One region of the Bradyrhizobium sp. MI1.10 genome, then DNA from elsewhere that is predicted to be linked to it. Evidence: riboswitches for the same ligand, from Rfam matches in the RefSeq annotation. Region 1 holds a riboswitch; the other holds the start of a gene.
The links. Region 1 has a riboswitch for cobalamin ahead of AC0L3K_RS07505 (energy-coupling factor ABC transporter permease). Riboswitches for the same ligand answer to the same signal wherever they lie in the genome.

Region 1 (9,184 bases):
ATCTCGGTGATCGCGCGCAGCTGGAGGCGCTGCGGCAGCGCTTGCCGCGGGACGCCGCGAGCTATGCGAGCCCGTCGCGTCGCACGGTCGAAACGGCCCGCGCGCTGGGGCTTGAGCCGCTGCAGCTGGACGAATTCAGCGAGCAGAATTTTGGCGACTGGACCGGTCGTCGGCATGACGAGCTCGCCGCGACTGGTGGCGAGGCCTATGCACGGTTCTGGAGCGATCCGGCGCGCGGACGGCCGCCGGGCGGCGAAAGCTTTGAGGATCAGGTCGCGCGCGTCCGGCTGGGTCTGTCAAAGATCAGCACCGGGGCCGCAACGCTCGTCGTGCATTCCGGCACGATCCGCGCGGCGCTGTGCATCGCGCTGGATCTGACGCCACAAGCGGCCCTGCGCTTTGTGATCGATCCGCTGTCGCTGACCCGGATCGACCGGCTCGCGACCGGCTGGCGCGTCGTCTCGGTCAATCAGCGGACGATTTGATCAGGCCGGACGATCAGGCACATTGGCCTGCGCAAAGGTCGCCATCCCGTTGTGGAGCGCACAGGCCGACCGCACCAGCGGCAGCGCGATGGCCGCCCCCGATCCTTCGCCGAGCCTGAGATCGAGGCTGATCAGCGGCTGCACATTCAGCGCGCGAAGCACCAGCCGATGTCCCTGCTCGGCGGACTGATGCGATGCCAGCAGGAACGGCAGGCACGAGGGATTGAGCCGCGCCGCCGCAAGTGCCGCGACCGATACGATGAAGCCGTCGATCAACACGGGGATGCGGCCCTGTGCAGCCGCGATAATGGCACCGCAGATGGCCGCAATCTCGAGGCCGCCGACGGCGCACAGGATCTTTTCGGGCGACGCGCCCGTAATGCCATGACGTGCGATCGCGGCGTCGATCACCCGCGCCTTGTGCACACGGCCGGCCGCGTCGATGCCGGTGCCGCTGCCCGCGATCTCTTCCGCGCTCACGCCGAGCAAGGCGGCCGCGATCGCCGCCGATGTCGTGGTGTTGCCGATGCCCATCTCGCCGAAGATCAGAAGATCGGGCTGCCCGGCCTGCGCGCGCGTCACCGCACGTCGGCCGGATTCGAAGGCGAATGCCAGCTCTGTGGAGGTGAGCGCAGCTTCGACGCTGAAATCGCGCGTGCCGCTGCGCGGCTTGTCGGTCACGATTCCAGCCATCTCCTCCTGCGCCAGCGTGCCGGCGTCGACGACCTCCAGGCTGGAGCCCAGCTCACGCGCCAGCACCGAGATCGCGGCACCGCCGGAGGCGAAATTCGCCAGCATCGCGATGGTCACTTCTTGCGGATAGGCCGAGACGCCCTGCGCGACGATGCCGTGATCGCCGGCGAAGATGATGATCGGAACCCGGGCCGCGCGCGGTTGCTCGGTTGCTTGCAGGCCCGCAAGCTCAATCGCGAGCTGCTCGAGCCGGCCGAGCGCGCCGGTCGGTTTCGTCAGTTGCGCCTGTCGCGCCACTGCCGCGTCGCGATGGACTGCCGAAATATCAGGGCATTGTTGGGTGATCCATTCGGGGAGCATGCTGCCTCGCTTGCCTCACGGCCTGCGCTTGAGGATGTAACTGTCCATGATCCAGCCGTGCCGTTCGCGCGCCTCTTGCCGCACCGCGACGATACGCGGGCCGATCTCGGCCAGCGCGCCGGACATGACGATCTGATCGGCCATGCCGAGATAGGCGCCCCACCAGATGTGCAGGCCTTCCGGATCAAGCGACTGGAACGCCGTGCCGCCGTCGAGCATCACCACCACTGTATCGACACCTTGCGGCCAGCCGCCATCGCGCAAGCGACGGCCGGTCGTGACCAGAAATGGCTCGCCGATATCGTTGAGCGGCAGCGCATGCGCCGCGCACAGCGCCTGGATCGAGGTGATGCCGGGAACGACCCTGATGTCAGGCAAGGGATCGAGCCGCCGCGCGATGCGCAGCGAGGAATCATAAAGCGAGGGATCGCCCCAGATCAATAGCGCGACATTGCCCTCGCCTTCGAGATGATCTGCGATCGTCTGCGACCAGGCAGCGGCCACGGCATCGTGCCAATCGTCCACGCCCTTGCGATAGTCCGCTTCAGCGGCGTCGCGGACGGGCAGATCGAACTCGGCAATGCGCGTCGTGTCGCTGGCGAGCACATCGGCGCAGATCGTCCGCCTGAGATCGGCGAGATCGGACTTGGCCGTCCCCTTGCGCGGGATCAGGACGAGATCAGCCGCGTTGATGGCAGTAATCGCGGCGCGCGTGAGCTGCTCGGGATCGCCGCAACCGATGCCTATCAGGGAGAGCGTGAGCATCGTGCCTGCGAAGGGCGGCCATGACGGCCGCCCGTTCGCTTGTCACTTAAGCCGCGTTGTGCAAACGCGGGGTGACGAGGCCGGGCGCGGTGACGCCGCGCAACGACTTCGCCAGCGCCAGCACGCCGAGATCGGCGAGCGGCTCGATCACGATGACCAGCGCATAGGACGCCGCGAAGGTCGCGATGTTGACGAGGTTGGTCGCGCCAAAACCGGCGCCATAGACCGCCCAGAACGCCACCCAGGCGATGACGCCCGCCTGATAGGTCGTCGAAAGCGCCAGCGCCTGGCGATACTTCAGATCGACATAGGCCGTGTTGCGCGCAATGATCCGCGTGGCGATCGCCTGGATCCCGAACAGCGGCACCAGCAGCGTGGTGACGTTCATGCCATATTGCGGCAGGTCGGGCGGCTCGAAGAAGATGCCCTGGAACAGCAGGCCGAACGCGAGGCCGAAGGCCGCAGGCGCAGCGCCAAACAGCAGGAACAAGGTCGAGCCGAGGATGAAGTGCACCTCGGAGACGCCGACGGGGAAGTGCGGCAGGATCTCGAAGAAGATAAACACGAGTCCCGTGGTGGCGAGCGTCCGCGCCGCGAACGACGTGATGCCCTGCTCGCGCACGGTCTCGACCGCGAGCTTCAAGGCAACACCGCCGACGGCGATGCCGGTTGCGTAACTCAGCACGAGCTTGGCGTCCGAGACTAGTCCGGGTTCGATATGCATGGCTCAGATCCTTCTTGCCGTCACACCCGACGGCCTTGGCCTCAAAACGTGCACGGCCGGTCTCCTGGCTCGCGGTTCACTGGGAGTCTCCGGCCTTCCCGGGCCTTGCGGCCCAGTGGCTGATCGAAGTCCCTCACCGCTTACAGTCGCGGGGGCGGCTGGGGTTTTGAGCGCCGCAACTGGGTCCGCCCATCCCCATTCCCGATTATGCTCCGGCGCTTTGCGCCGCGTCGAGCACCATGCCTCTCCTGTGTGCCCCTTTCGCCGGCCGGGCGTCAAGGGGCGAAGGGCGGACGAGGCGGTCATGACGGATAATCCCCCGCCAGCGCGCCGAACAGGATCACGGCCGCCGTCGAGGCCGCCCCGCCCCGCGCAAGTTGCTCGGCAAGTTCCGAAATGGTGGTGCGGACCAACCGCTCATCGGGACGGCCGAGCGATTCGGCAAACACCGCCGGAGTGGTTGGGGAGAGGCCGTGCTCGATCAATTTGACGACAAGCGCCGGGAACGTCCGCCGGCCCATATAGACCACGGTCGTCGCCTCCGGATCGGCCAGCGCCACCCAATTGAGATCTGGCGGCAGCTCGCCGGTGACGTCCGCCCCGGTCACGAACTGCACGCGGCGGGAGGTGTGACGCCGGGTCAGCGGAATGCCGGCTTGCGCGGCGGCGACACAGGCCGAGGTGACGCCGGGAATGATCTCGTAGCCGATGCCGGCTTCGCGCAGCGTCTCGAGCTCCTCCTCGAGCCGGCCAAAGATGCCGGCATCGCCCGACTTCAATCGCACCACGCGCGCGCCTGATGCGGCATAGTCGACCAGCAAGCGGTTGACATGGTGCTGCTTGGTCGAGGCCCGTCCCGCCCGCTTTCCCACCGCGACGAGATTGGCGCCGGGCCGGGCCAGATCGAGGATCTCGCCCGAAGCAAGATCATCATAGAGCACGACGTCGGCCTCGCGCAGCCGCGCGGCACCCTTGAGCGTGAGCAGCTCGGGATCGCCGGGGCCGGCGGAGACGAAGGACACAAAACCGCTCACCGGTCCTCCGCGATCAGATGGAAGAACGTGCCGGTGGCTTGTCCCCGCCGCGAGCCGGTCTCGGCGATGACCGCGCCTGTCGCGTCGTGCACGACCGCGAGCGGCGTGTCGGGCTGCGCGAGGATGGTCGAATAATGGAATTCATGGCCGCGCAGGCGCGCACCGGCCTGATGACCTGGCATCGGCGCGGCGAGCTCGGCCAGACGATAGCCCAGATGCATGCGGCGTTTGGCAAAGCTTGTCTCCAGGCCGAGCAGGCCCGTCATCTCGTGGCGGATGCCCTCGGCGTCGGTCAAAGCGCTGCCCAGCACCATATAGCCTCCGCATTCGCCGTGCACCGGGCGTGTCTCGGCGAAGGCGCGCAATCCGCTGCGGAAGCGCCCATTGGCCGCGATCTTGCCGGCCTGCAGCTCGGGATAGCCGCCCGGCAGCCAACACACGTCGGCGCCCGGATCGGGGCCTTCGTCAGCCAGCGGCGAGAATGTCGAGATCTCCGCGCCCGCCGCTCGCCACGCTTCCAGCATATGCGGATAGACGAAGGAGAACGCGGCGTCACGGGCGAGCGCAATGCGCTGGCCGGGCGGCGTCACGTTGACGCCGCTCGCGGCAGGTTGCGGGGACCAGGTGGCGGCCGAACGCAGCACTGCGTCGAGATCGACATGCTCGGCGACAAAGCGCGCGGCCTCGTCGATCAGCTTGCCGATTTCCGCCTGCTCCTCGGCCTGCACCAGCCCGAGATGCCGCTTCGGCAGGCTGATCTCGGCGTGTCGCGGCAGCGCACCGAACACGGCGATGCCGACATCCAGCAGCGCACGGCGCACGAGGGCTTCGTGGCGTGGACTCGCAACGCGATTGAGCACGACGCCTGCGAGGCGAACACCCGCGCGGTAATCGCGAAGGCCTGCGGCGATCGCCGCCGCCGTCTGTGCCTGTCCCGAGGGATCGATCACCAGCAGCACCGGCCAGTCCAGCATCTCTGCAATGTCGGCGGTCGCTCCGGTGCCGCAGACGCCGCGCGCGGCGACGCCGTCGAACAGACCCATCGAGCCTTCGGCCAGCACGACATCGGCGTCAATGCCGCGGCTGACGAGATGCGAGATTGTCCCGCGATCCATCGCCCAGCTGTCGACGTTGACCGAGGCGCGTCCCGTAGCGGCTGCATGAAACGCGGGATCGATGTAATCGGGGCCGCTCTTGAAGCACTGCACCCGCAATCCGCTGTTGCGCCAGGCGCGGGCGAGCGCCAGCGTCAGCGTCGTCTTGCCGACGCCGGAGGCCGGGGCGGAGATGACGAGCCCTGCTGCCATCACGACACCTCCGGAAAGCGCGGCTCGGCGCCGACCGGCCGGTAGCGGCGGTCGTAATCGGCGGCATAGAGACGGCTCTCGGAGAAATCCGCCGAGCCCAGCGTCTTGCCCACCAGGATCAATGCGGTGCGCTCCATCTCGCTGCCGACAGCAGCGTCGAGTGTTGCGAGCGTGGCGCGGACGATGCGCTGGTCGGGCCAGCTCGCACGCCAGACAATCGCGACCGGGCAATCCGCGCCGTAATGCGGCGCCAGCTCGGCGACGACCTTGTCGAGCAGATGGATCGACAGATGGATGGCGAGCACCGCGCCGGTGGCGGCGAAGGCGGCGAGGTTCTCGCCTTCCGGCATCGCGCTGGCGCGGCCCGGCGTGCGCGTCAAAATCACCGTCTGGGCAAGGCCGGGCAGCGTCAGCTCGGCCTCCAGCGCAGCCGCGGCGGCCGAGAAGGAGGGAACACCAGGCGTCACCGTGTAGGGAATGTCGAGCGTGCGCAGGCGGCGAAGCTGCTCACCCATCGCCGACCAGATCGAGAGATCACCGGAATGCAGCCGCGCAACGTCCTTGCCATCAGCATGTGCGGCGGCGATCTCCGCGACGATCTCCTCGAGCGACAGCGGCGCGGTGTTGACGATCCGCGCACCGGGCGGGCAATGCGCCAGCACGCCTTCGGGCACCAGCGAGCCGGCATAGAGGCAAACCGGACAGACGGCGATCAGGTCGCGGCCGCGCAATGTCAGCAAGTCAGGGGCGCCCGGCCCCGCCCCGATGAAATGCACCGTCATGCGCCGTCTCCCTCCGCGATCGCCGCGGTCGCGGTGCGATCCTGCGAGACCACCCGCGTCGCAATCAATCGCGCGCGAGGTCCAGCCACCGCGAGAGCCGCCGCTTCGGCGACCGATCCCGTCCCGAATTTTTCGGCAACGAGTTTTGATTGGGTCGGCGTGTCGATGCCGGCCAGCATTTCGGCGGCGACCGCCTTGATCGGCACGCCGCATTCGCGCGCGAGCTGCTTCAACACCTCCGCGTCGGCCCTGTCGCTAACCGTTGCCAATGCTGCGAGGCCTTCGGGACCGCCGGCCGCCAGAAGCGCCTCATGCAGCGAGGCCAGCGTGACATCCTTTTTGAATCCGAGCCCGGCGACCTTCATCGGACCGCACTCCATTGCACCACGGGCCGCACCGCCTCCCAGGACCGGTAGCGGCCGAGCGGAGTGGCATGCGCAAGCTCGACCCGGATCAAGTCGCCGCCGTGGCGCTGGTGCAGCTCACCCAGCAGCGCTTCCGTCTCCAGCGTCACTGCATGGGCAACCAATCGCGTTCCGGATGCGAGCCGCGACCAGACGGCTTCGAACATCGCGATGTCGAGCCCGCCGCCGATAAACACGGCGTCAGGCCCGTCCAGCGCAGCAAGGGCTTCAGGCGCCTTTCCCGCGATGACTGTGATCCGATGCGCCAACCCGAACGCCGCTGCGTTGTTGCGAATGTTCGCGGCGCGATCCTCGTGCGCCTCGACGGCGTTCGCCGTCCCGCCGCTCAGCGCCCACTCGACCGAGATCGAACCCGAGCCCGCGCCAATGTCCCACAGCCGTTCACCGGGACGCGGCGCCAGCGCCGAGAGCGCGAGCGCACGGACCGGACGCTTGGTGATCTGACCGTCATGGACGAAGAGTTCGTCCGATAGTCCCGAGCTGCGGGGCAGGCCCTGCGCACCTTTCGCCTCCACCGCCACCGTGACCAGACCTCCGGCAAGATCGCCTGCGAAGCCATCGGCGCGATGCGCGTTGATACTTTCGCGCGGCCCGCCAAGCGCGGTGAGCGTCCAGAATGCCGAGGCACCCCATCCGCGCGCCGTCAGCCATTTCGCGAGATCGCCGGCCGCCTTCGCGTCGCGCACGAGGCAAATGATGCGTGCACCGTGCGCCAGATGTGGCACGAGGCGCTCGAATGGCGCGGCATGGAGACCAAGACAGGCAATCGCTTCAAGGCGCCAGCCTAGTCGCGCGGCGGCGAGCGAGAATGTCGAGGGAGCCGGATGCGCGATCCATTCGTCGCCATGGAGCTTCTCGGCAAGGCTCGCGCCGGCGCCAAACCAGAACGGATCGCCGGAGGCGAGCACCGCAGTCGGACGGCCGCGGCAGCTCAGCACGACATCTGCATCGAATGGCACCGGCCATGGACGGCCGCACCCGGTTACACCGGCCATTGCAAGATGCCGTTCACCGCCAAAGACAGTTTCGGCATCATCGAGCGCCTTTCGGCTTGCCTCGGACAGCCCGGCAAGGCCATCTTCGCCGATGCCGATGATGGTCAGCCAGGGATCAGCCATGACACGCGCCCTCATTCTGGGCGGAACGGCCGACGCGAGCCTGCTCGCGGCGGAGATCGCGCGCGCCGGCATCGCTGCCGTGTATTCCTATGGCGGCCGCACCCGCGCACCCGCCGCTCAGCCGTTGCCGACGCGTATTGGCGGTTTTGGCGGCGTGAGCGGTCTTGTCGATTACATCCGCAGCGAGCACATCACGCATGTGATCGACGCGACGCATCCCTTTGCTGCCGAGATGAGCCGCAATGCGGTCGCGGCATGCGCGGAAACCGGCACGCCGCTGATCGCTCTGGAGCGCGCGCCCTGGACCAAAGCGCCCGGCGACGACTGGATCGACATACCTGATGTCGACGCCGCGGTCGCCGCACTGCCCGAGGCGCCGGCAAATGTGTTCCTCGCCATCGGCCGCCAGCACATCGCCCCGTTCGCGTCCAAGCCGCAGCACGCCTACACGCTGAGATTCGTCGATCCGCCCGAAGCGCACCTGCCCTTCGCCGCGGATGTCATCGTGTCGCGTGGGCCGTTCACGCTCGAGGGCGAGCTGGAGATGCTGCGCGCGCGAGGCATCACCCGGATCGTCGCCCGCAATTCGGGCGGCGACGGCGCGCGCGCCAAGATCGACGCTGCGCGGGTGCTCGGCGTGCCCGTGACCATGATCTCGCGACCGAAGCTGCCGGAACGATTGCGGGTCGAGAGCGTGGCCGCGATCATGCAGTGGCTGGGTCATCGGACCTGCCTCGGCGCATAGACCCAACGGCCGACGCGGCGTGTCTGCGAGTTGCCGACGATCACCAGCGTGCGCATGTCGGCCATCTCCGGCCGGGCTTCGTTCACCCTGACGGTCTCGATCTTTTCATCGGCGGCGCTGATCGCGCGCGCGAAGATCACGAGGCGGTCGCCGCAGCCGGCCTCGTTCAGCACCGCGAGCGCGCGGCCAAACCCCTCCGGCCGGCTCGCCGAGCGCGGATTATACATGGCAATGGCAAAGTCGGCTTCCGCGGCGAGCCGCAGGCGCTTCTCGATCACCGCCCACGGCTTGAGGTTGTCGGAGAGATTGATCGCACAGAAATCATGGCCGAGCGGCGCGCCGGCGCGCGCGGCAGCCGCAAGCATCGCAGTGATGCCGGGCAGCACGCGGATCGGCAGCTCCTGCCATTGCGGCGCCTGTTCGAGCGCCTCGAACACGGCGGAGGCCATCGCGAAGACGCCGGGGTCGCCGGAGGACACGATGACGACTTGCCCGCCTTCGGCCGCCAGCCGCAAGGCCTCGCTCGCGCGCTGTAATTCTTCGCGATTGTCGGAGGGATGCAGCTTGAGTCCCGGTCGCGGCGGCACGCGCGCGACATAGGGCGCGTAGCCCAGAATGTCGGTCGCGGCGGCAAGCGCGGCAGAGACTTCGGGCGTCACCAGCGCGTCGCTGCCCGGTCCGAGCCCCGCGATGGTCAGCATGCCCGTCATTCGGCGGCGTCCGGATGCCGGCCCTTGCCGTGCACG
Region 2 (9,184 bases), on a different contig from region 1:
CTTGTTCAACAACGCTTTTCCGAACGAAGCGAGACCGGTCACCTTTGAAAATTTTGCGAAGGCGATCGAGGCTTTTGAAGCGACTCTCATTACACCTGCGGCTCCATTCGATCAGTATCTGGAGGGCAATACACATGCTCTCGATGATCAGCAGAAGTCAGGGTTGGCACTGTTTATGGCGAAGGGATGTTCCTCTTGCCACAATGGTATCAATCTCGGTGGACAGGCCTACTTCCCGTTCGGCGTGATGAAAAAGCCGGACGCAAGCGTGCTTCCGGACGCCGACAAGGGCCGGTTTGCGGTCACCAGGGCGGTCGGCGACGAATATGTCTTCCGCGCGGCGCCATTGCGAAACGTCGCGTTGCGAGCCCCTTACTTTCATTCGGGACACGTTTGGAGCCTGAAGCAAGCTGTTGCCCTGATGAGTGAAATCCAGCTCGGCACCAAGCTTAGCGATAGAGAGGAAAACGACATTGTCTCATTTCTGAATTCGCTGACCGGTCGGCTGCCTAAGATCGAATATCCGATACTGCCGACGCGCACCAACACGACACCAAAGCCTTCAATAGACAGATAGCCTTAGCAGCACCGGCCTCATTCCCTGCCGAACAGCAACAGATGCGCTCCAAGAACCCGGGGTCGCGCAATGACGCCAAAATGAATGATTCCCTGCTGTCACTGATAAGCAGGCACATAAAAAACCGCCCGGCCTCAACGCGAGGCCGGGCGAAAGTCACGCGGGAGCGACGCTGCTTTCCGCATCGTTCCAGCTTTCGTCGGTAGGGAGGACTACCGGCGATCGACTTACGACGAGGGCATTCGCCGTCAAACAAGGAGAAGCGGATATCGATCTGCACTACTTAGCGAGCCGCTTGCCTTCCGCTCCTGTCGTAAACTTCAGGACTTGCTCACCACTTGCCAGCTGTCCGGTTGGCACGGGCAGCGCCTTGATGGAGCTGGGATGCATCGCGCAGGCGGTTTGACTGCCGAGCCTTGAAACTCAACCGTCAGTTTGCCGTCACGCGACCAGTATTTGGCAGCGCCGAATACCAGCAAATCTTCCCGAAGACCGCGAAGGCGCCAATTACGTATGAAATTCCGCAAGCGCGGTAAAATAGATTGTTGTGATGGGACGCATCCACGCGATGGATAAATGAAGCGATACGACCGTGGTTCGCGTCGGGCGTAAGTGACTTGGAATATGTCACCTAATCGGTATGGCCGGCATGCTGTCGTCCGCCGGATTCGAGCTTATCGCCGCTGTATGCGATCAGCTCCGCCGGGGCAAACCGGCATTCGCAGGCGCTGGACACTTTGGAAGCTCGCAAGGATATCGCGAGCTCCCAAAGCGCGTTCATCTTATTCACAGATACGTTGGCGACACGCTCCGTACGATCATGCCTCGGCCCGCAACTCGCGTGCGGCGGCCACCATATTGACGAGCGCGGGACGCACCTCCTCCCATCTTCGAGTTTTCAGTCCGCAGTCGGGATTGATCCAGAGCTGCCGATCGGAAACCCGCTGCCGCGCCAACACAATCAGCTGCTTGATCTCGGCTGCTGCGGGAATGCGCGGTGAATGAATGTCATAGACGCCAGGCCCGATTTCATTAGGATATTTGTAGCTCTTGAAAGCGTCGAGCAATTCCATTTTGGAGCGCGACGCCTCGATTGAAATGACGTCGGCATCCATTGCTGCGATCGCGTCGATGATTTCGTTGAACTCGGAATAGCACATGTGCGTATGGATCTGAGTTCCGTCAGCGACAGCGGAGGAGCAAACACGGAAACTGTCCACTGCCCAATCGAGATAGTCCTTCCACTGCGATTTTCGCAGCGGCAGTCCCTCCCGCAACGCAGCCTCGTCGATCTGGATCATGGTCGCTCCAGCTGCCTCAAGGTCGATGACCTCGTCTCGGATCGCGAGAGCGATCTGTCGGCATGTCTCGCTCCGCGGGATGTCGTCACGGACAAACGACCAGTTCAGGATCGTCACCGGTCCGGTCAGCATAGCCTTGACGGGTTTTTTGGTCAGAGACTGCGCATGTCGCCACCATTTAACGGTCATGGGCTTCGGGCGGGAGACATCTCCAAACAGGATAGGAGGACGAACGCACCGCGAGCCATAAGACTGAACCCAGCCGTGCTTGGTGAATGCGAAACCCAACAGCTGCTCGCCAAAGTATTGAACCATGTCATTGCGCTCGAACTCACCGTGTACGAGCACGTCCAGGCCGATATCTTCCTGCCAATGCACGGTATGGGCTGTCTCCGCTTTCAGAAGCTGCTCGTACTGCGTGTCATTCATCGCTCCCCGCGCATGAGCTGCACGCGCATTGCGGACGTCCGCCGTCTGCGGGAAGGATCCGATGGTTGTGGTTGGAAACATCGGCAATGCGAAGGCGACGCGCTGGACGTTGGCGCGCTGGGTGAACGCACTGCGACGGCGACGCATGCTATCGTCGATCTCGGCCATTCGTCCGGCGACGTTCGCACTGTGGATCTTCGGCGATGTTTCGCGGGTGACGGATGCATCCTCTGAGAGCGTGAGTTCATCGGCCACGTCGGCAGCATAGCCAGCCAGCGCTTTGCCCAATATCGAAAGTTCCTTGATCTTCTGCACTGAGAACGCCAACCACGTCTTCAGATTGGGATCGAGATCGATCTCTAGCTCAATGTCGGTCGGAACATGAAGCAGCGAGCAGGAGGGGGCAATCTGAACACGGTCCCTGCCCAGTTTTTTGACTATAGGAGCAAGTTGGTCGAGTAGCGCCGGCAGATTAGAGCGCCACACGTTGCGACCATCAACGACACCGAGCGAGACCACGAGATCTCTACGGGCTCTGGCGACAATCGCGTCCAACTGGTCAGGTGCACGAACCAGGTCGACATGAAGCCCGGCAACGGGCAAGGCCAAGACTGTTTCAAGATTGTCGCCGACAGCCCCGAAGTATGTGGCCAGCATGATTTTAAGGGCCGGCACGGCCTTAGCGAAATGAGCATAGGCCCGGCGGACAGCCGCCCGAGATGCTTCGTCGACGTCCATCACTAGGCATGGCTCGTCGAGCTGAACCCATTCAGCGCCGCGCGAGGCTAGTTCGCGGAGAACATCGACATAGACGGGGAGGAGGCGATCAAGCAGCGACAGCGGATTGAATGCGGGATTCACGCTTTTGCCGAGCTTCAGGAAAGTGACTGGGCCCACTAGGACGGGCCGCGTCTGATAGCCGAGGCTTCTTGCCTCCTCATATTCCTCGATCGGCTTCCGAGAGGCATACGTAAAGATCTGATCCTGGTGAAATTCCGGCACCATGTAGTGGTAGTTCGTATCGAACCACTTCGTCATCTCCTGTGCGGCTACGCCGGGCCCATACTGAGCGTGACCACCGTCTTGAGCGCCACGCGCCATGGTGAAGTAGGTTTTGAGCGACACAGGACCTTCGTTCCAGCCGTAAACGTCGGGAATGGCGCCGACCATTAGGCTGGTATCGAGCACATGGTCGTAGAGCGAGAAGTCATTCGAAGGAATGACGGTCGCACCGCGGGATTTCTGCCGTGCCCAATTAGCGGCACGAAGTCCACTCCCCGCCTCGAGGAGCTCGGCTTCGCTGGATTTTCCCGCCCAGTAGCTCTCGAGCGCGAATTTGAGTTCGCGTCGTGGGCCGATGCGTGACGTCCCCAGTGTGGCAACGGGAAGCGAAAGGATTGACATAGCTTAGACCCCATGTTGGGGCAAAGGCCATGGCGGACGCAGACAGCGAACATCGCGTGAGCGACAACTGCTTGGCGCACACCGGGACGCCCCGCCCGTGGACGATATGTTGTCGAGGCAGGTCTCCTGGCTCACGGGTCGTCGCTGCTGTCCGGCCTTCCCGAAGCCGCATGGCTTCAGTGACTTCGTTGGACAGCGGCTCGCCGCTTACAGTTGCGGGGGCAGCGCCGGCATTGCACCGGCTTCCCTCTTAGCTCCGGATCAAACGAAATCCGGAGACCGCGACGGCTTGAATTATGCGCACGAGGATCGATGCGTCAACCTACCGATTCTCGCTGCGATATTGCCCAAGCGATTACGAGCGCACTAGGCGGGTACGACGGTCTTGCTTGCGGCCTGGTGAACACGCCCGGATCTGTGGAGGCTCCGCTTGTGAAATGCATTCGCTCCTTGCTCGCGTAACGGTTGAGCTCCACCACCGGAACGAACCCGGGCCGCTTTCGGTATCTGTGTGATCGCGAGGAGGCGACCTTTTCCGTCAGCAGCTTTTCGAACCTGCGCGTCAGGAAGGTGCGATCATCCTCGGCCGGCATCCGTTTGGTCACAGCCCACGAGGCTCCCTAGAAATTTCGAAAGCCGGATTGCTCCAGGACCGCACGGATGATCAGGTCGGCTCCTTGGTGTTCGGCGGGCCCGCGACCAGGCACGAGGTCGTCCGCCTCCGTGAGGTTGGCCAAGATGATCTTCTCGGTGCACTAGGTGTTCACGTGCTGAGCGACTTTTGCGCCGGCTTCGATGCGTCCGTGGCCGCTCGACGCCGGTCTGCCTCGCCTCGACTCGCGGCCAGCGACGATAGGCCTTAACGCGGCCACTGAGCATCGAGGGCCTTGTCCTTGTTCGTGACAATTTCGACGGTGTCCTCCGACAGAGCCCTTTGAGGGGTTCCTCGGAGTCGCTCAGCGTCTTAAGCTCATAACGATGTTAATCGACCTCGATGCGCCCCATGCGGTCGTGGTCTCCTCAAGGTCCCACATCTACAACTTCGTTCGCGAAATCGAGCGATGAGGCCTTTTGGTCGCGGGCTGCCTATCCTGTCTTGGACGGGACACAGGTGTCAGGGACCGGACAGACCACCGCGCATTGCGGCGTGTCGCAATGGCCCTCGCACTCCGTACATTTTTTGGCATCGATAACGTAAATGTCGCGCTTCAGACTGATCGCCGCGTTGGGACACTCGAACTCACATGCGCCACAAACGGTGCATTGCGAAGCGACGATCTTGTAAGCCATGCCTTCCGACTCCTTAGGCGAGCGATGCCATGGGCGATCCCTTTCAAATGCCGTGCCAAACGCAGACGCGCTCAATGTTGGGCAATTTGCCCAATTCGGCTGTCCCGGGTCTGAGACCATGTTGCATCTGCGACAGCAACAGGTCGCTTCAATTTCAGGCTACGAGCCCTCGGGCCCTCTTGCGAGAGTCAGTCGCGACTTGACGCTGGAAGCATCCGTCGGTTTGTTTGGCACGTCAGCGCGGGGGCAAGCGAGGCTGACGCTTCCTCAACCGGCGGCGACAAAAAACCGCCAACGGACGCAGGTCTACGTTGGATCTCGGCAAACCTCCGGTCACACACCCCGACTGGAGGTTTGTGCAAGCCTCGCTCATGGCTGCAACGCTAGCTGCGCGGAGGACTCGCTGGAGGCTTGCCAAAACGGGCTTGTGGTATAACAAGCTTCGGAGGGAAATGAAGTGGCGGCGGGACGAGCGACACTGGCCCTGCAGACCGAATTGCACTCAGCCTCATGCCTGGTGCCGAGTAGGCATGGCGGTGCTCGTGAGCGTCGCTTGGCCGCACTCAGCCACTCGCAACTATTTTAGGCGAGCTGGAGCAGGGTTGAAAGATGACTGTGCAAATTGCTTCAGTGGCATGGCTTTTCCGAACAGATGGCCCTGCGCAAGGTCGAAGCCGAGTTCGGCCACAGCGATTAGGTCAGCCTGGCTCTGCACACCTTCGGCGACGGTGCGCACATTGTACTCTTTGGCTAGATCGACGATATGGCGGCACACCGTTCGCTTGAGGGGCCCATTCGCGCAGCCGCCGACGAACTGACGATCCACTTTCAATTTCATGAACGGGAATTTTGTCATCCCCATCAGCTGCGGCCAATTGGCACCGACATTGTCGATTGCAAGGCCAATGTTGTGAAAGCGAACCTCACGCGCAACCTCGACCAGGAGATCTAGGTTCTGGATCGCTTCCACGCTCTCGATTTCAATCGTCAAACCGCCGAAAGCGGCGTGCGACGGCATGCGCCGACAGAGATCGCGTACCGCCTGCGGGTCAATCAGGAATGCTGCCGGGAGATTGATGGAGAGATCGATCGAAGTTTGCTGCTCCAGAAGATACTGCCAATCCTTGATCGCGCGGTCGATCACGAACTGCGACAAGTTCCTAAAATGCGGATCGTGAGGTTCCGGGATGAAATAGGCCGGTGGAACAACGCCCCAGGTCGGGTGCCGCATTCGCACATGCGCCTCGGCGCCGCGGCGGCTAAGGGTACACGCGTCAAACTTCGGCTCATACCAGAGCTCAAGCCAGCCAGCGTGTAAGGCTTCTCCGACATGGACCGCGGGACGGGGCGCCGGCTCTCTTGGCAAGAGCATGCCGATCCGATCGCGCAACGTCTCGGCTGCAAACGGCGCCCTGAGCGGCGGCAGCATAGCAAGTCCATATTCACTGCCGACCTGCTGCACTGCCGCCATGATGATCGACTCGCGCGCTCCGAACGCCAGCACTCGGCCTGCGAATTCTTCGCGTACCAGTATCTCGAGCAATCGTCCAGGCTCGATGCGGTCCGAGCCAATGCCGAGCAGGATCAGATCAGGGAACTCCGTGCGGAGTACATGCGGCAACTCGTCAGCAGTCCTGCATTCGCTGATAACAAATCCCATATCCTCCAGCACATCCCGTAGAAAGGCGCGCAGATGCCGCTTGCCGACGGCCAGGCATGCCCGCGGCCGCACCTTACGTTGCCCGAAGATTACAGGTTTCCCTCCGACCAGTTCGGCCTGCCCATGTTCCATCGCAACCACTCCCGTTCCGTGACGGTGCCTTAAACGAGGAGCGAAGGTCCAAACAAGCTGTGCTTCCCAATATCTTTCGATTGTTCGAGATAAGCTTAAGATAGTGCATTAGTGTGCAAAATCTTTCGCGATCTTGCTCAGACGATTTTATCGGGCGCACGCGTATGATACCTGTCGCGCTTCGCGCAACTTTGTACGATGTCGTACGCGAGGTGGGAATCTCTCCTTCGGACGGACCGAGCTGACGCTCTATGGCGCTGCGATCATCGTGGCGCACGATTTATTGAATAGAGTAGTTCGTGAGCGACGATCGGCAATCACTCTTACGAACGTTTGATCGACATGACCGGCGTGTGCCGTTTGGTGATTGTTTTCCAATCGAAGGCAGCCCATCATGAGTTCGCAGCTGCTCAAACCGCAGTCGATTCTGAGAACGGCAATGGCTTGCAATTACCTCAGCTCTGTTGCCTATAGTGAGTGTGGACGTGCTGCTTCCTACCGAGCCAGATAGTTGCTCTCAATTGCGTTTTCTGTATCCTCCTGAGCATGAATTTCCTCCAGAGGGCTCGGTCAGGTGTTCGTGTTGGCGCTGAAGGGCGAGGCACGTCCAGCGCGGGCACGGCTTTGCGCAAGAGCGTGCCAGGAGATGAGAACGCGGTCGCAAAAGCGGTCGAAGAGCTACTTTCCGAGTTAGGTGGCCTCGGACCGGAGTTCAGCCTTCGAGGCGCGAAGCAGGCGGCGTTGCGCCTGATTCAGGATCCCGGGCAGGGCTTCATTTTTGTCGTCGAGGAACAAGGCACCGGGCAGATTGTAGGGGTAGCTAGCATCTCGGCCGTACAGGCCGTGAGAGCAGCCGGAGCGTACGGCGTGCTTCAGGAGCTATGGATTTCTCGTGACTTCCGCAGCTCTGACTGCGGTCGGCATCTGCTCGAGGCGGTAGATTCGGAGGCGAAGCGACGCGGCTGGCAGATGATTGAGGTTGCGTTGCCTCCGGATGGCTATCCGGCCCTAGAACGGGTACGCCACTTCTACGAGGAGAGGGGATATCGGGTTGGAGGATTGCGCGCGCGCAAGAGGCTCTGACAGTGGTACGACCTCTGCGCCACACACTTAAAGCGCTCCTGGGCTAGCGTGCTATCGGCAAAATCCTTCACGCAGTCAATCCTGGGCTTGTTGCTTCTCAAAACGAACGCTTCACGCGTGCGTCGCGGCCCAGCATGATCGAGAACCTTTGACGCTGATGCGGTGCTGACTCCCACCGCGAGCGGTTACCTCTTCGGCCTTCTTGGCGAGAACGTTCAAAAATATCAGCGATCAATCATTCTGCATTGTGGGAAGCGATACCGCGACCCGCCCGACCAAAAGGCGACAGGTCGGCTGCGGCCCGTCGCGGGCGAAGCCCGACCCAGCCTTACGAATCGTTCGTTTGCGCTTCCCATGCAGTGCGATTTACTGGCTCTGGCTTGAGATCACCCACACAAACGCCATCCATTCGTCACCAATTACATTCTCTCGGCAACTGGCCAGCCAGTCGTCTACCAGACTCATTTCCTGCATCTTGGTGCGGCGGACCGGCGCGTGAAAGGATTCCGCACCACCTTGCCACTCCTGCTGGCGAATTTCGAGGAAGGTGCGCGAGATCAGCCATCACACTGATCCGGTAGAGGATTCCGTAATGAGCAATGTGCCGAGTGCCGCGTCCAATACGACATTCGTGCAGCTCCCCCATGCGCAGGACTGGATGCAAGCGGACCGCTTCGCCGTTTAGCGCCAATACGAAAACGTGGGCCGAGGGAATCATGCGCGACAAAGAGCCGCCCTTTTTTGATCGACCGTCAGTCCGTCAGGACCGCTCGTCGCGAAGAACCAGCTGAATCGTCCGACTTGCCCCACGCCATCACGCATCAGCGGTACATGCCAGATGCTATTGTCGCGCGTCATTGCAACGAACAATCCGGTCTCGTCCGAACTGAGCACCAGGCCATTCGGGCCCGGGCCATTAGAAATCAAGCAATGATCCGGCCGTCAGGGCAAAGTCGAAATACCCGGCCGGTCCGATCGTGCAATCCAGTCTGGCCCTGATCGGTGAAATAGATGTCGCCTTTGGTCGCGATATGCAGGTCGTTGCAGCCTCTGAAGGACTCGGAATTGCGGTGGCCCAGCAACGGTCGGATGGTCCCTCTCTGTGGATCGAGCTCCAGGAGACCGTTGATATAGTCGGACACGAGCACCCGGCCGTCCGGAGCAACCTTCAGACGTTCGGCCAGCCGTCGTATTCGATGATCAAAGACCAGACGCCCTCCGGTGAAATCCGGAAATGCAGCCGAAGGGGATGTCGACGACATAGAGATTCCCGGACTGGTCGAACGACGGTCCCTCGATGAAACAATC

Region 2: another riboswitch for cobalamin. It lies ahead of metE (5-methyltetrahydropteroyltriglutamate--homocysteine S-methyltransferase); the one in region 1 lies ahead of AC0L3K_RS07505 (energy-coupling factor ABC transporter permease).

The regions. Positions count from the first base shown of each region.
Region 1 is NZ_JBVVPN010000005.1:91,964-101,147, forward strand. It holds gene AC0L3K_RS07490 (histidine phosphatase family protein) at 1-485, shown strand, start outside; gene cobT (nicotinate-nucleotide--dimethylbenzimidazole phosphoribosyltransferase) at 486-1,538, opposite strand; gene cobF (precorrin-6A synthase (deacetylating)) at 1,554-2,303, opposite strand; gene AC0L3K_RS07505 (energy-coupling factor ABC transporter permease) at 2,350-3,027, opposite strand; cobalamin riboswitch at 3,065-3,284, opposite strand; gene cobA (uroporphyrinogen-III C-methyltransferase) at 3,330-4,061, opposite strand; gene AC0L3K_RS07515 (cobyrinate a,c-diamide synthase) at 4,058-5,368, opposite strand; gene cobM (precorrin-4 C(11)-methyltransferase) at 5,368-6,150, opposite strand; gene AC0L3K_RS07525 (cobalamin biosynthesis protein) at 6,147-6,515, opposite strand; gene cbiE (precorrin-6y C5,15-methyltransferase (decarboxylating) subunit CbiE) at 6,512-7,693, opposite strand; gene AC0L3K_RS07535 (cobalt-precorrin-6A reductase) at 7,692-8,438, shown strand; gene cobJ (precorrin-3B C(17)-methyltransferase) at 8,414-9,148, opposite strand; gene AC0L3K_RS07545 (precorrin-2 C(20)-methyltransferase) at 9,145-9,184, opposite strand, start outside.
Region 2 is NZ_JBVVPN010000019.1:39,112-48,295, reverse strand. It holds gene AC0L3K_RS20690 (cytochrome-c peroxidase) at 1-577, shown strand, start outside; gene metE (5-methyltetrahydropteroyltriglutamate--homocysteine S-methyltransferase) at 1,396-3,711, opposite strand; cobalamin riboswitch at 3,811-4,010, opposite strand; gene AC0L3K_RS20680 (4Fe-4S binding protein) at 4,798-5,001, opposite strand; gene AC0L3K_RS20675 (EAL domain-containing response regulator) at 5,579-6,793, opposite strand; gene AC0L3K_RS20670 (GNAT family N-acetyltransferase) at 7,418-7,876, shown strand; gene AC0L3K_RS20665 (hypothetical protein) at 8,591-8,734, opposite strand; gene AC0L3K_RS20660 (SMP-30/gluconolactonase/LRE family protein) at 8,800-9,138, opposite strand.